2 regions of the Bilifractor sp. LCP21S3_A7 genome follow, and region 1 is predicted to be linked to the other one. Evidence: riboswitches for the same ligand, from Rfam matches in the RefSeq annotation. Region 1 holds a riboswitch; the other holds the start of a gene.
What was found. Region 1 has a riboswitch for thiamine pyrophosphate ahead of thiC (phosphomethylpyrimidine synthase ThiC). Riboswitches for the same ligand answer to the same signal wherever they lie in the genome.

Region 1 (7,785 bases):
CATGACTCCGCTGATATCAATGGTGACGCATTCCTCACTCATATGGAATCCGACATTCTCGTATCCGAAACGTCTGTGGATCAGACCAGATAGGATATGCTCACCCGAATGTGCCGTAGTATAATCCATTCGGCGCTGCCAGTCAATGACCCCGTGTACCTGAGTTCCGACGGCGATTTCCCGATCCGTCGTATGAACAATGTGATCCCCATGCTTCTGAACATCCCGCACCGGAATAACCGTCTGTGCGTCAGTCTGCAGAATGCCGCGGTCTGAAGGCTGACCGCCGCCTTCCGGATAAAACGCCGTCCGGTTTAGCTCCACGTGATAGCCCTTCCCGCACGGTTCGCAGGAGATCACCTCCGCGTCAAACTCTTTCAGATATGGTCTCTGATAGTATAATTCATCGAAATTTTCCATCGTTGTCCTTTTCCTTTCCTGACAGGTGTGGAGCACTGCCTGTTATCGTGCCGCATACTGTATAAGTCCCCGCGTCACTTCGCTGCTTCGCAGCTTCCGTGCCGCTTATTATTATATCGTGCCGCATACTGTATAAAGCCAGCTGCTCCGTTGCTTCGCAACTCTCGCAGCTGCCACATGTGACCGACTTCGTCGGTCTGTCGCGGCGTTCGCCCCACCGCTTCACACTTCGTGTGAGCGGGTGTGGCTCACTGCCCGCGCATATTCGCATTCTCGCGGTGTTTCACACCGCTCCATGCTCATACATGTTAGCGTCGTTCAAGCATGCAGTTTTCTGTGCATGCTTCGCATGCCCAAAAACTGCCCGCTTGACGACGGCTTTATACAGTAAATCGGCAGATATTTATCCTTTCCCGAACAAATATCTGCCGATCTTTTAGGTCTGTTTAACACGCTCTCTGAACGCTGATTATAATGCGTACGCGCTCAGATACTCTTCCATCTGTGAATTGCCTTCCGTGAACTCAATCTCTATCGGTTCAAATCCCAGAGCAAATACTCCCATAATTGATTTTCCGTCCGTCTCACTTCTGCCCTTCCGGACCGTGACGTCCTCTGCGCATTCTCCGGCAAGTTTAACAAATGCTACGATATCCTCGACCCGGTTGAATTTCACCTTTGCCTTTTTCATCTCTCATGCCTCTCCTCAGATTCAATTTCGGTCTTCGATATCTACGGCCGACTTCCAAATAAATATTGTCACAGGCTCCGTGAAAACTGATGCGGTATGCTATCCTTCCATGACCCGCGGTTCTCCGGAGACCCTATATGGGTATTTTATCCTCTTGACACTGAAATGCAAATCTTTCGGGAGCTTATGCATGAAATTCAGGACTTACTTCTATAATTTTTGTGAAAATACCGGGAAATTTTGTGCATATCTGCTACGCATTCTCATCCCTCATAATCAAATATCGCCTTCTTCTCAAGGTATTTTCCGTAGTCTCTTTTCCAGGTTTTGTGGATTTCACTGTCGTCATAGACAGGCAATGCCTCCGGTTTCATCCGGATCCGGATCAGAACATCGTACCGGTTTGCCCGGTCAATCACATTTGGAAATACCTCAACCGATTCAATTCCTTCAATTCCGGTGAGACCCGCGAACAGTTCCCGGATCTCCGGCAGAAGATTCTCCTTCTGCTTTCGGGATATTTTCGCATTATATTTTGCCAGTATGCAATGATACATTCTATTACCTCCAAAATCGAAAACTATATGTGCTTCGAAAACGCAGACAAACCGCAGCTTATACATTTTGTGGCAAGATCATCGTATGACCGTTTACCACATGCCTGCGAAGCTGCCATTACCGCCCGGATTCTGTCCCGCGAACGGATTTTTCTCGATCTTGATGGCATCGTACAGCGCGGCGCTCGTCTGCGCCATATAGGGATCTACATAGAAGATACCGACCAGCCCGAAGGTAATGCTCGAAAAAATCACCCACAGAAGAAACGAAAGGTCCAGCACAAATGCCTTCCATTTATTTCCATACATCATGTTTCTGCTGATCTGGAACGCTTCCTCCATCGGCATGTCCGGATATTCAGCCAGAAGATACGGAATCATACGATATTCATACCCTTTCACGATTCCCGGAATCACGAAAAGCAATGACCAGAGAAAGGTATAGAGATCACGGAAGAACATCACCTTTACCACGTTCTTGTAGGAGTGATCAAATCCGTACATGATTTCGCGAAGCTCCGCTTTCTGGTGAAGATTCGTATAAAAGAACCTCCGCACCCCGACTTCCAGCGGATTCAGCAGAAATACATCGGCCACAATCGCGATGACGGCGATCAACACCACCACCATGAAGATGATCCCCGCAGCCATCAGCCACGCACCAAACATCCCGCCGGGAATGCCGCCCGGTCCCGCATGAAATCCGAAAATATCAGTGTCTCTGCCGGAAACGACATCATAATTCAAAATTCCGTTGCAAAATCCGGATAACGCTCCTCCGCCGGATCTGCTGTAAGATCCTCCAATCGTCAGCGAAAGAAGAAGTCCGGCAAGAACAGCTTTCCAGTAATTGCCCCTGAATACCTCTTTTGACCGGTTTTTTAATCCGATCCTAGTCCACATACTGCTCCTCCTTTTCTGTGCTGCGGCAAATATTGCAGTATATTCCAACATCCGCGGCAGCCCTGTGGCAGCTTCCGCCTCGCGGCGAAATCTGTAACCATGATTTTCATCCTTAAGTATACAGAATCCAGTGCCGGTAGGAAAGCATTTTCTTTTTTATTCATTTTTATTCATGCAACAGAAAAACAGGAATTTCACAGAACCTCTGTCCGGTGTCTCCGGCTGCTGACCTTAAGTCAGCCCCTGGATAAAGCAGTCCTGTGAAATCCCTGCAAAATATACTCTGATCAAATGATATCGATACATTAGAGAATATCGATATATTCTCCCGCCAGCGCTTTATTCATGCTCCGCACCGCGCAGAACTTTCCGCACATGGAGCAGGTGTCACTGTGATCATCCTCCGGCGCCCGGCTGTCCCGAATGGACTTCGCAGTCTTCGGATCAAGCGCCTCCTTGAACTGGGCTTCCCAGTCAAGCTTCCGTCTTGCATCCGCCATCCGGTCGTCCTGTTCCCGCGCACCCGGAATGCCCTTGGCGATATCTGCCGCGTGAGCCGCTATCCGGCTTGCTATTATTCCCTGACGTACATCGTCTATGTTCGGAAGCGCAAGATGCTCCGCCGGTGTCACATAACAGAGAAACGCAGCGCCGCTCATCGCCGCAATCGCCCCGCCGATCGCAGCTGTGATGTGGTCATAGCCTGGCGCGATATCTGTTACCAGAGGTCCGAGTACATAGAAGGGCGCTCCCTTGCAGATGGTCTGCTGAACCTTCATGTTTGCGGCGATCTGATCCATCGGCACATGGCCTGGTCCTTCCACCATGACCTGGACATCCCGGTCCCACGCCCTCTGCGTCAGCTCTCCAAGCCGAAGCAGTTCGCCGATCTGACAGCTGTCCGTCGCGTCCGCAAGGCATCCCGGCCGGCAGGCATCACCGAGGCTGATAGTCACATCATGTTCCCGGCAGATCTCCAGAATCTCATCATAATATTCGTAGAAGGGATTTTCGTTCCCCGTCATCGCCATCCATGCGAATACCAGGCTTCCTCCCCGGCTGACTATGTTCATTTTCCTCCTGCCGGCCTTGATTTCCTCAATCGTCTTTCTGGTGATCCCACAGTGCAGCGTCACGAAGTCCACACCGTCCTCTGCGTGCAGACGCACGACATCCACAAAATCCTTTGCACTGAGGGTCGCAAGGTCCCTCTGATAATGGATCACGGAATCATAGATCGGAACCGTGCCGATCATCGCCGGACATTCACTGGTCAGCTTTCTGCGGAACGGCTGGGTGTTGCCATGACTGGAAAGATCCATGATTGCCTCAGCGCCGAGATCGACGGCGCTGAGAACCTTCTTCATCTCCACATCATAATCCTTCACATCACGGCTGATACCGAGATTTACATTAATTTTCGTCTTCAGCATACTGCCGATGCCGTTCGGATCAAGCCCCTTGTGCGCCGGATTCGCTGGGATAACCACCTTTCCTTCCGCTACCCAGTTCCGGATTTCCTCCCCCGTTCTTCTCTCTTTTCCTGCCACAGCCTTCATCTCCGGAGTGACGATTCCCTTTCTCGCCGCCTCCATCTGCGTATGATACTCTCTCATCTGTAACCTTGTCCTTCCTTTCGAATTCTTTAAATAGAATAAAGTCACTAGCGCTTTTCGCATGTGACGCTCCTGTCTGCGGTTTCGAAGAGCTGTTCTGGTATAATACTGTATAAGCTGCGGATTGCTCCGTGCTTCGTGGTTTCGAAGAGCTTATACACAAAAAAGACGATACCCAAATGGATACCGCCTAAAAGACTACATAAAAACACCAGTGCTCGCACTTCCCTACGTTGGCATTATCCAAATCAGGTTCTCGGGTCGTATCTCATGTGATACCTCTCAGCCTTCCGGCTCCCCATGTTTTTCTATTCTATTGTTCTGTGCCGGCCCGGATGTTTCCCGGAAGCCAGGAGCAATGAGCCTCACAACGGGTTCATGATAACACATTCCCTTATTTTCATCAAGCGTACTTTTGCGCGAAAAATCAACCATTACTTTGGGCGAAAAATCAACCATTTTCAAAATTCTTTTTGATTGCCGATCTGGATTAACGACTTCCGGCACTTTGTCATACATATGCCTGTTGTCTCTATTGACAACACTCAAAATCGCTAAAGGCGCACTTCATTCAGGCATTTTTCCTCAACGCAAAGTGGGGATAACCGAGAATTTTCTCCCGGTAATAACCGGTCATTGAATACACGACTTCGCGGTTCCCCACGATGCTCTTCCCCAGAACACGAAGTACAAGACCATAACGATCAAGCAGAGACAATCCGAACCGGACCTCGTCGGAACCGGTGAATTTCTGATTCAGAAAATTTCTCAGTTCCTCCAGCATAGCCTCGTCGACACCTTCATCAATGATGACAGCGGAATTGTAGTTCATGGATCCCTCAAAGCATCCGATTTCATGCATATGATCCTCTTCCGGGTTGACGAGCAGAAAGTCATGGAACAGAAGCCGACCATCCATCCGGATATCGGTCTTCAGCCCGATATCCCGGTACTGGAAGGGTTCCTCGTTCTCCGACCACCCGGCAGTCAGACCGTCGGTCATAATCAGTCTGGATCCCCGGGCCATCTGGATCTCCGTGTTCTGACGAAACCTTGCCCTGGCGTACGGAATCGTCTCATCAATATAATACTCCAGGAAGGAATCCTTTCCAATCTTCACCCGGTTGTTCTGACTCGTCAGTCTTCCCCCGTCGCACTTGTAGATATAGTTCGGGGTCTGTGTCGTCACAATCGCATGACACTGTTCCTCGAGCGAAACCTCCTGAAGATACGTCTCCCCCTCGGTAAAACCGCCGCCGGTGCTGATCAGAAAATAATATGGAACGTCGACTGCAGCCGGAATGTTCCCGGAAATCCTGGAATTTCCCCTGCGGTAGGTCGTCTGCGCCACAGTTCGCCCGCTTCGGTTTGTAAATCCAAGGCGGATCTCTCCGTCAAATTGACTTTTCATTCAAGGTCCTCCAGAAGACAATCCTTCTTCAGCCACCGCACAACATCCTCGAGACCTTCGTCCGTCTTCAGATTCGTAAACACAAAGGTCCCATCTCCGCGAAACTTTCGGGACGTCTCCCGCATGTTCTCCAGATTTGCTCCGACATAAGGCGCGAGATCGATCTTGTTGATGATGAACAAATCCGACTTGATCATTCCCTGTCCAGCCTTTGCCGGGATCTTCTCTCCCTCCGCGCAGTCAATGATGTAAATGGAAAAATCTACCAGCTCGGGGCTGAAGGTTGCCGCGAGGTTATCACCTCCGCTTTCAATGAACATCAGATCGAGGGTGTGGTTGAAACGCTTCTCCAGCTTCTCCACCGCCGCAAAATTCATGGACGCATCCTCACGGATCGCCGTGTGCGGGCATCCGCCGGTCTCCACCCCGATGATTCTGTCCGCATCCAGTACGGAATGGGATACCATATACTCTGCGTCCCACTTCGTATAGATATCATTGGTGATAACCGCCATACTGTATTCATCCTTAAGCCTTCTGGTAAGCCTCTCGATCAGCTGCGTTTTTCCGGATCCTACCGGACCTCCGACTCCGATTCTTACTGCCCGTTTCATGATTCATTATCCTTTCTCTGTGATATGCTGCCGGATCATATTCCTGTCAGATGATTCCGGTATCCTGATTATTCTCTGATTCACTGCTCCTCGAATTCCTGCTTCTCGCATATACTACGACATGAACAATCTCGCTTCCTGTGTCTCATGACAGATCTGCGCCAGCTCGAGACCCGGAATGTTAGCTCCCAGATACTCCTCATTCAGCTCTGACGTCCGGTCATAAAGATCCGTGATCAGGAGCAAAATGTCATGCAGAATCACCTGTCCTTCTCTCTGTCCGAGGGGGACGGAGCGGACCGCGTTCTGCACCAGCGTGGACGCCACACTGTAGCCGTACATCTCAAAGGCATCCCGGCAGTCAATTCCCTTTTCATGGGCAAAAACAGAAAAAACGATCGCGGGGCTGCCGAAGTATTCGTCCTCATCCATCCTCTCCGCGTACCGGTTCAAAAATGCATATCTGTCCCCGTAAATTTTCCGGATCAGTGCCGCCATCTGTACAGCGATCATCCGGCTTCCCTCACGCGTCTCTCTTGCTGCCACGGACCGGTTGATGATGTCATCGTATCTCAGAAGCTCCTCCTCACGTCCCTCATCCAGAGCGCGGCTGCATAAAATGACCAGCAGTCCCTCTCCATAGCGGTACTGAGAGCGGAAATAGTTCTCCAGCCACTCCCGAAACTGCGGTGCCTTACGGATGACCCTCCTCGACAGATAATTTTCCATTCCGAAGGAGTGATTAAAGGTGCCGATCGGAAAGGTCGAATCACAGATCTGAAATGCCTCCAGCAACTCTTTTCTCATTCTGTTATTTTCCTCTCTGCAATATCTAATAAAAACTCTGCTGCATCCGGTCTGCAAAAGGCAGAGATACTGTAAAGCCCTGCCTTTCAAGCAAGCCCGGACAGAAATCTTTAGTGCTCTTCCGCGTGGTGCGCATGTGTATGTGCGCCCGGCGTATGGTGCGTGTGTGTATGTGCGCCCGGCGTCAGGTTTGCGTACTGCATGGGCTTCTCCAGCTGCACCTTCTCCACCGTAAACCCGGTTCCATTTTCCTTCAGCGTCTTCAGCACAACCGGATCCATCAGAAGCGTAATCCTGCCGTCTCTGATCTGCACCGGCTTATGCAGGTTGCCGAGCATATGCGCTGTTTTTCCCATTTCATCCATATCTGAGGGAGTAATCACGATCACCTCATCCGGAATGACACTCAGTACAAGAAGTTTTCCCCGCCCCAGCATAAACGCGGATCCGTTCTCCAGCTTCTGCGATTCATCCTCAAGCCTGATTCCATAGTCACGCCCGTGATCAGAGGTTACCCGCAGGATCGCTTTCAGAAGATCATCACTTTTTACCATAGCGGTCTCCACATGCCAGGATGCCAGATCCGGAATATCCTGGATATTCCCGTATACTTCCGTCAAAATCATGATTCTATACAGCTCCTCTCTGTCAGACTGTCTTGCTGTGAACGAGGCAGAACACATATCGCAGGCTATCTCTCCCTGTCACAGTGTCCGCCTATATAGGGAAATCAGTTCCAGCGATGCCCCCATATCCGTCTGATAAT
Region 2 (7,785 bases), on a different contig from region 1:
GGATACGGCTTCCCGGATGTCTCCCTGTACAATTGATATCCTGTCGTTCAGATGATTAAGGGCCACACTTCTTCTGGCCATATCCGCACTTTCCTTCTGAATCTCCAGCCCCGTAAAGCTTCGCCCGGGTGTCTTGGCAGCCAGAAGGATCGGCAGAATTCCCGTTCCCGTTCCGAGATCCAGCACCCGCTCTCCCGGTTTTACCTTCGCATAACCGGACAGCAGCACCGCATCGATTCCGTAGCGGAAGCTCTTCTGCCCCTGGATAATAAAAAATCCATTCTGGAGATCATCCAGATGCTCTCCTTGTTTCAGTTCTGGGGACATTTACGACTCCTTGTTTTCTTCCGGCATCTCTCTTCTGCTTCGATCCGGGCGTCTGCGGTCCCGTCTTCTGGTCCGCTCCGGATTCTGTGATTCGGAATCTCTTCCGTCCTCCGGAGAGCGTTTTTCTCCCCGCGCGCGAAAGCTTTCGCTCTCGCGGCTCAGCGTTCCTTCCGGATCCATCCCATTTCTTCTGTCACGGTTTCCCCGTCTTCCGCGGCGGCTACGCCGGCTTCTTCTCTCAGGGTTCTCATCCTGACGTTCCTCAGCGCCATCAGCCTCCGGAGCCGGTCTGCCTCCCCTTTCGGAGTTCAGCCTCTCACCCGCAGCCGTCCTCTGGCGCCGTTCCTGCTCTCTTCCCCCGGATGATTCTCTGGATTCTCTCCTGCCTCCATCTCTTCCGGACTGCTCCCGGCGGCTCTCTCTACGGTCTCTTGCCTCCTTCTTACCGGACAAACCGTTCTCTCCCAGTGCGGTTTTTTCTGATTCTCCCTGCGCGCTGCCTTCTCCGGAAGAAGCAGCCCGACCCGGCCGCTCCTTACCTCCGCGCTCAGCGCGAGAGTTTGCTCCGGATTTTCCAGGCTGACCGGAACGTTCTGCGCCAGCATGCTCCTTTTCCGGTTTTCCTCCTTTTTTCCGCTTCTGGATCAGCGTTATTTCCTCTGCCGCATAATCTGCGACTTCTTTGTCATCGCCTTCCTCGATCAATACCCGGACCTTCTGACGGAGAACATTCAGAGACTGAACCTCTCCTTCCCGTCCGTCCGGCGTCTGAACCACATCGCCGACGCCCGGCAGCTTCCGGTTCAGGTATTCATAGGTTTCCTCCTCATTCTTAAGACAGCACATCAGCCGCCCGCAGACCCCGGATATCTTTGCCGGGTTCAGAGAGAGATTCTGTTCTTTTGCCATCCTGATTGAGACCGGCGCAAAATCAGACAGATACGTACTGCAGCAAAGCGGTCTTCCACAGGTTCCGATTCCGCCGAGCATCTTTGTCTCATCGCGAACACCGATCTGGCGAAGCTCGATTCTTGTCCGGAACACTGAGGCAAGATCCTTTACCAGCTCCCGGAAATCCACTCTTCCGTCCGCCGTAAAATAAAACAGCATCTTCTTGTTGTCGAAGGTGTATTCCGCCTGCACCAGCTTCATATCCAGGTTGTGATCCCTGATCTTCTGTCTGCAAATCCGGTAGGCTTCCTTTTCCTTGCGCTGATTCTCCTTCTCATGCTCAATGTCCGCATCTCCGGCCACGCGAATCACCGGCCGAAGCGGCTGCACCACCTGACTGTCCTCAACCTCCCGCGGCGCCAGGACAACTCTTCCGCACTCCACGCCCCTGGCGGTCTCAACGATGGCGTGATCCCCCTTCTTAAACTCCATGTCCTTCGGATCGAAATAGTAGACCTTTCCCCCATTCCGAAACCGGATTCCAATAATTTTTACCATTTTCTGCTTACTCCTATCAATCCCGTTCCCGGGACCTGTATTTCACATCATCTCCGCCGGTCAGCACTCCCGTATTGTGAGAAACAGGAGTTCCAGCGTCAGATCGGGATTTACATTCGCCCGGAATCTGCCCGCTGCCGTCTGTATCGCTTCCAGAATCTTCTGCAGTCCCTCATATGAGCTGGTGCTTGCCCGCTCCCGGATCGCGTTGATCTCACCCTTCATCACAAGACCGTCCACTTCCTTTGTCGCCTTAAACATCAGGACATCATGGAACCAGATCGTGAAGATATCAAAATAATCATAGATTTTCTGCTTATCTCCGGCCATCTCCCGGACAGCGTCAATCATATCGCCGACCTCCATCCTCTGCGAGTTCTTCAGAAGATATACGGCATTCTCCACCATCTCCATGAATTCAGAGGACTCCGCGATCCGTTTTGCCCTGCCGATATTTCCCTGGGCAAAGGATGCCATGATATCCGCCTGATAGTCGGGCACATGGAGCTGCTGCATCAGATAATCCTTCATCTCTTCTTCGGTAACCGGCTTCAGATTTAATGTCACGCATCTGGATCGTATCGTCGGAAGCAGAATCTCCGGATTGTCCGCCAGAAGCATAATGACAGCATATTCCGGCGGTTCCTCGATCGTCTTCAGAAGCGCGTTCTGCGCCTGCGGCGTCATCTTTCCCGCTTCCTCCACGATATAAATCTTATACCTGCTCTCATAGGGACGGATCTGCACATCCTCCACCAGCTGCTCCCGGATCTCGTCGATTCCTACAGAGTTCGGCTTTTCATGCGTCACATAGATGATATCCGGATGATTTCCGCCAAGAGCCTTACGGCAGGAGGCACATTTTCCGCAGGGTTCCGTTCCATGCTCCCCGCACTGAAGCGTCATGGCAAACAGTGTCGCTATGAGCCGCTTTCCAGACCCCTTCTCCCCGCCGATAATATACGCATGAGAGATTTTTCCCGTCCGGACTGCATTCTGAATATGTGACACTACATCTTTATGTCCAACAATCCCCGCAAATCCTTTCATTTCGTCAGGTTCACGCATGATTAATCCCTCCTTGAGCTTAATATTCTGCGAACTACTGATTTTCGTGTCGCTTACGCGTCACTTCGTGCTCATACCTGCTGCCTTAGAAACCGCATCCGGTCTCTTACGCACGCTTCGCGCGTGACGATCCTGGCTGCGTTTTCGAAGAGCTGTTCAGTATATGATACCATAATTCCTGGTGCCTGGGTACCCTCCGCCTGTTCATCTTCTGCTGCTGTCCATCCTTACTGTGCGCATGACTGACAAGGCCGATCGTTCACAGGAGTCTTGTCTGAACATCATGACCGGCGCTGTTTTATCGAAAGGATAAAGCCTGCGATTTCATCGATGCATTCCTGGATCATTCCGTTGTTTTCAAACCGCCTGGTGATGCCGGCCCGCGCTGTTTTTTCCCCGGAAAAGTCCTTCTGATCCGCCAGAAAGCGCCTGCACATCTCTTCGTACTGGGGCTGCTTCTGCTTCCGTTCTCTCCGCAGTGCCCTCTCCAGACGGATTCCATCGTCTACTTCAATATAGACCGGCACCATGACTTTTCTTCCGTAATACCGCACCATCTGCTCATAGGATTCCAGCGTACCGATTCCGAGATAATCGCTCTTCTTCAGATCAATCTGCCCCTCATCCGCCGTAAAATAATACCACGGTCCGCTGACCGTCTGATAACAACGTTCCTCAATGATCCGCCCGGCTTTTCTCAATTCCGCCAGATGCCTCTCGTCTGAAAAATAATATTCTCTGCCGTTCTCTTCCCCCTGCCGCATCGGCCTTGTGGTATACAGCACGATCGGCTTCAGATTCAGCTCCGACCGGGCAAGCAGTGCAGTGTATATGTGATCCTTCCCGCTTGCGCTCTTTCCCATAATGTAAAAAATTGTACCCATATTCACTCTCCACCGGTCACCGATACACCCGGTACCTCACACGGCTTCGTCCTGTATCATGACCTCATCCCGAGCTGCGGCTTCAGCCCACACAGCGGCCTTTCTCCTGCGTCACAACATCTGGTCCATGCCGCGCATTTTCCCTGCGTCACAACATCTGGTCCGCACCGCGCATTTTCCCTGCGTCACAACATCTGGTCCACGCCGCACATTTCTCCTGCGTCACAACATCTGATCCAAGCCGCACATTTCTCCTGCGTTACGACATCTGATCCGCGCCGCGGCTCCTTACTCTGTCTCCGCTCTCTCGTTTGTCGGCCTCTTTCCCATCCGGCGAAGACGCCGGATCAGGAACGGAAGCTCAAACATACTCATCGCGATCCATCCGAGAAGATACGACCATGGAATCGAGATGAATCCCCAGTGCCACACGAACACCATCGGTATTTCCGATGCGACCCGGACTCCCATGTTGATCAGACTGGAATATAACGTGACCTTCAGATCCCCCGTTCCCCGAAAATATCCCTGAAGTCCGTTTGTGAACGCGGGAACCGGATACATGACCGCGATGAGCCGCATATAGCGCTGCCCCTCCGCGATGACCTCAGGGTCCGAAGTGAACAGCCTGGTCAGCGGTCCCGCCGCCAAAAACACCACAGCACCGATCACCACGCCATAAACGAGCTCGCAATACATTCCGGCGCGATACGTCCGCTTCACCCGCGGCGCATTCCCCGCTCCGACATTCTGCGCCATCACTGAGGTCATGGCGTGCGCGATATTCTGCTGGGGAATTGTCGCGAAATCATCCACCCGGTTCGTTGCGTTGAAAGCCGCCGTCGCGTTTACCCCGAGCGTATTTACGATGGTCTGGGTTCCGATCTTTCCCATCTGAACCGTGCTCTGCTGGAGCGCACTCACAAAACCGAACGCAAGGGTTTTCTTCAGCATCGACCAGTCAAAGATCAGCCATTTTTTTCCGAGCCGAAGCTCCGGAACCTTCCTCTGAATATAGAAATAACAGAGAACCGCACTGAGGGCCTCACAGATCACCGTACTGATTGCGGCGCCCTCCACTCCCATATGAAGTAACGCGATAAAAAAGAGATCTCCCAGAATATTCAGTACCGCGCTTCCACCGAGAAAAATCAGCGGAGAGACGCTGTCACCCATCGCGCGCAGCATACTGGCCAGATAATTATAGATAAAGCTGAAGAACATGCCGAACAGTATGATCCTCAGATAGAAGACTCCCTCCGGTAGAATGACCGCCTCCACCTGCAGCGCCATCAGAAGCGGCTTCGCTGCCACAAACATCACAGCCGCGACTGCCACGGAGAAAACGCACCCCGAGATCATTCCCGTACTTACCTGTCTCCGCAGCTCCTCCTTCTTTCCCGCTCCATACAGCGTACTCACCAGTATTCCCGCCCCGAGACAGATCCCGTTTGTGAAAAGCAGAACAAGGGTGACCAGAGGATTTGTCGTACCCACTGCCGCGAGCGCTGTTTTTCCGACAAACCGCCCCACAATCATGCTGTCTGCCGCATTATAGGTAAGCTGAAGAAGCGTTCCCAGAACCAGGGGAATTGTAAACAGTATCAGGGTCTTTAGAATCGGCCCTTTCGTCATATCCTTCGTCATATCCAAAACCCGCTTTCAAACTCATACCTGCACATTATACCACCGAAGCCATAATAATCCATTTTAAATCTGCGGCAAGAGAGCGAAATCACGATTTAACGTACCTGCCCGCGAACGGTTAGCAGGACAAAAGTTGCTGTCTTCGCTGTCCTTAACCGCACACAGGATCTTCTCTGTCCTTAACCGCACACAGGATTGACACAGAAAAATAAAGTGACTAAAATATAGAACTACAGCAGGGGAGTCCGCCGGAAAGGACTGAGATACAGATGTTGTCTGTGACCCTTATACCTGATCTGGATCATGCCAGCGTAGGAAGCGTAAAGAGAATCACCGGATTTTTCCGTAGAAAACCCGCTCTTCATCCTTGATACAGCAGTGCCTGATTCATTCCGGCGCTGCTGCATTTTTTATGCCGACAGACGCAGATATCCACCTGCGGCGGACGATTTCCTTGTTGGCTGTTGAATACGAAAATGTTGAAAATGGAAAAGGAGGAAAAAGAAATGAAGGCAAGTGTAGCCATTCAGACATTACCAGATGTGGACAACGATGAAGAGCTGATCCGGATTGTAGATGAGGTTATCGCCTACATCAAGAGCACCGGCCTCAGCTATTATGTGGGGCCTTTCGAGACCGCCATCGAAGGAGACAGCTACGACCAGCTGATGGACGTGGTAAAGGAATGCCAGCATGTCGCAATCCGCGCCGGCGCACCTTCTGTCTCCGCATACATCAAGGTGGTATACAACCCGGAGCAGGAGATTCTGAGTATCGACAAAAAAGTTTCAAAACATCATACTGCATAAGTCCGGTCGCATAGTTCCATACCCACGCGGACTTATACAGAATCACCGCACACATAGTGTACGTAAGAGTCCGGATACAAAAAAAGAGCGGCATCGCCGCTCCTTTTTTGTGCCGTACTGTCTCCGGTATCAGATCTCCGCCTTCCAGAGGCCATGCAGATTGCAGTATTCATATGCCGCAACCGGTTCCTCTCCATCCGCGAGCGCAAATACCGCCTCCGGCTTATCTCCCGGTTTCAGATCTCTCTTCTGGAATCCGTTCTTTGTCTCCAGAATGATCCACTGGATATAATGCTCCTCCAGCATCGGATGTGCCACACTTCCAACCTTGACCGTAACCGTTCCGTTCTCAACACTGACAACCGGCACATGCTTCTCTGTCGCCGCGTCCGTTGTGTTCGGTGTAAGCTCCTTCATTGTCTCGCCGCAGCACTTCGGCGTGCAGGCCGTCTTCTCTGTCAGAAAAGTAATAAAGTTTCCGCATCCATCACATCTGTAAAATAACATTTCTGTGCCTCCTTTTCATCTGCAGCTCTGGCATGTGGATCAATACAGCTCCTGGCATGTCTGTAACATAACCTTTTATCTCATGATACACGAATATTAAGTCATACTCAAGCATATTTTCTGTAAAATAAAAGGAGCAGCACGCATTTTACAGATCTGTCTCTGTCCGGATGCCAAGGATTCTGTCCCGGCACAGGCTGACCGGATACCAGCTGCAGGTTCCACATATGGAATGCAGTTTTTCCCGGGTCATATGATCATCAATGTCCCGTACCAGCTTCTGATAATTGTAGTTCTCTCCCTCCTTCAGGCCGAACAATTCCAGAACCTTCCGGTCAAAAGCAAGCACCTTGTCATCGTTCACACAATGCTCAGGATCGCTGAGATTCGGACAGGCGGCACAGATATCATCCGGACGAAGGGTAATCTCAACACAAAAGTTCTCTTCCCGGCGCATCCGCGTTACAAAAGCCGTCATCCTTCTGACGAAATTTTCATCATAGCCTTTTCCCTCATAACCCTGCGTACACAGCAGATGATGGGGACGTAGTCTCATATCCGCCTTCCGGCCGTCTGTCTCCATAGCACCGATGCTCCTTCCAAAATGAAATGAGGTAAACGCGTTCGCTCGTGATTCACATTTTGTATTCCGAAAATGACACAAAACACGGTAACACCCGATTCACATTATGTATTTTTATTCTACTGACAAGTTAATGAATTCAGACAGCAGCTGTGCGTCTGACCTCCAGAACATGCGCCTTCTCCAAAGAATGCTTCAGAACCGGACCGAGAATCAGCACCAGAACCGCCTTCAGGATTGATGTCGGAATGAAGGGTATCACGCATGCCGTGAGCGCCGTAGCCAGATTTGACTGAGCGACTGCCATAAACCAGACAGAACCCACTGCATAGTTTACAACATAGCCGACCAGAACGCCGATCAGAAGACTCACGCAGGAAATGACCTTTCTGCCCCGCGCGCCCGCCGACACGGAAAGACGGACGCCGATTTCATCTCCAAGACCCGTGAACAGCGCAATCAGCGGGAACGAAACAAGGAATCCACCCGTCATTCCCATGATCGCACCGAT

Region 2: linked by a shared signal. The riboswitch ahead of ACTQ1O_RS06965 (thiamine-binding protein) and the one ahead of thiC (phosphomethylpyrimidine synthase ThiC) in region 1 are both predicted to bind thiamine pyrophosphate.

The regions. Positions count from the first base shown of each region.
Region 1 is NZ_JBQKGL010000002.1:189,756-197,540, forward strand. It holds gene ACTQ1O_RS02545 (alanyl-tRNA editing protein) at 1-420, opposite strand, end outside; gene ACTQ1O_RS02550 (HPr family phosphocarrier protein) at 890-1,111, opposite strand; gene ACTQ1O_RS02555 (Dabb family protein) at 1,375-1,668, opposite strand; gene ACTQ1O_RS02560 (DUF975 family protein) at 1,762-2,571, opposite strand; gene thiC (phosphomethylpyrimidine synthase ThiC) at 2,877-4,187, opposite strand; TPP riboswitch at 4,396-4,498, opposite strand; gene ACTQ1O_RS02570 (hypothetical protein) at 4,470-4,706, opposite strand; gene ACTQ1O_RS02575 (urease accessory protein UreD) at 4,759-5,598, opposite strand; gene ureG (urease accessory protein UreG) at 5,595-6,212, opposite strand; gene ACTQ1O_RS02585 (urease accessory protein UreF) at 6,327-7,019, opposite strand; gene ACTQ1O_RS02590 (urease accessory protein UreE) at 7,130-7,645, opposite strand.
Region 2 is NZ_JBQKGL010000006.1:14,737-22,521, reverse strand. It holds gene ACTQ1O_RS06990 (tRNA1(Val) (adenine(37)-N6)-methyltransferase) at 1-327, opposite strand, end outside; partial or broken gene ACTQ1O_RS06985 (PSP1 domain-containing protein) at 946-1,776, opposite strand; gene holB (DNA polymerase III subunit delta') at 1,837-2,826, opposite strand; gene ACTQ1O_RS06975 (guanylate kinase) at 3,126-3,728, opposite strand; gene ACTQ1O_RS06970 (MATE family efflux transporter) at 4,017-5,375, opposite strand; TPP riboswitch at 5,603-5,710, shown strand; gene ACTQ1O_RS06965 (thiamine-binding protein) at 5,882-6,184, shown strand; gene ACTQ1O_RS06960 (desulfoferrodoxin family protein) at 6,314-6,691, opposite strand; gene ACTQ1O_RS06955 (DUF1284 domain-containing protein) at 6,840-7,274, opposite strand; gene ACTQ1O_RS06950 (biotin transporter BioY) at 7,414-7,785, opposite strand, start outside.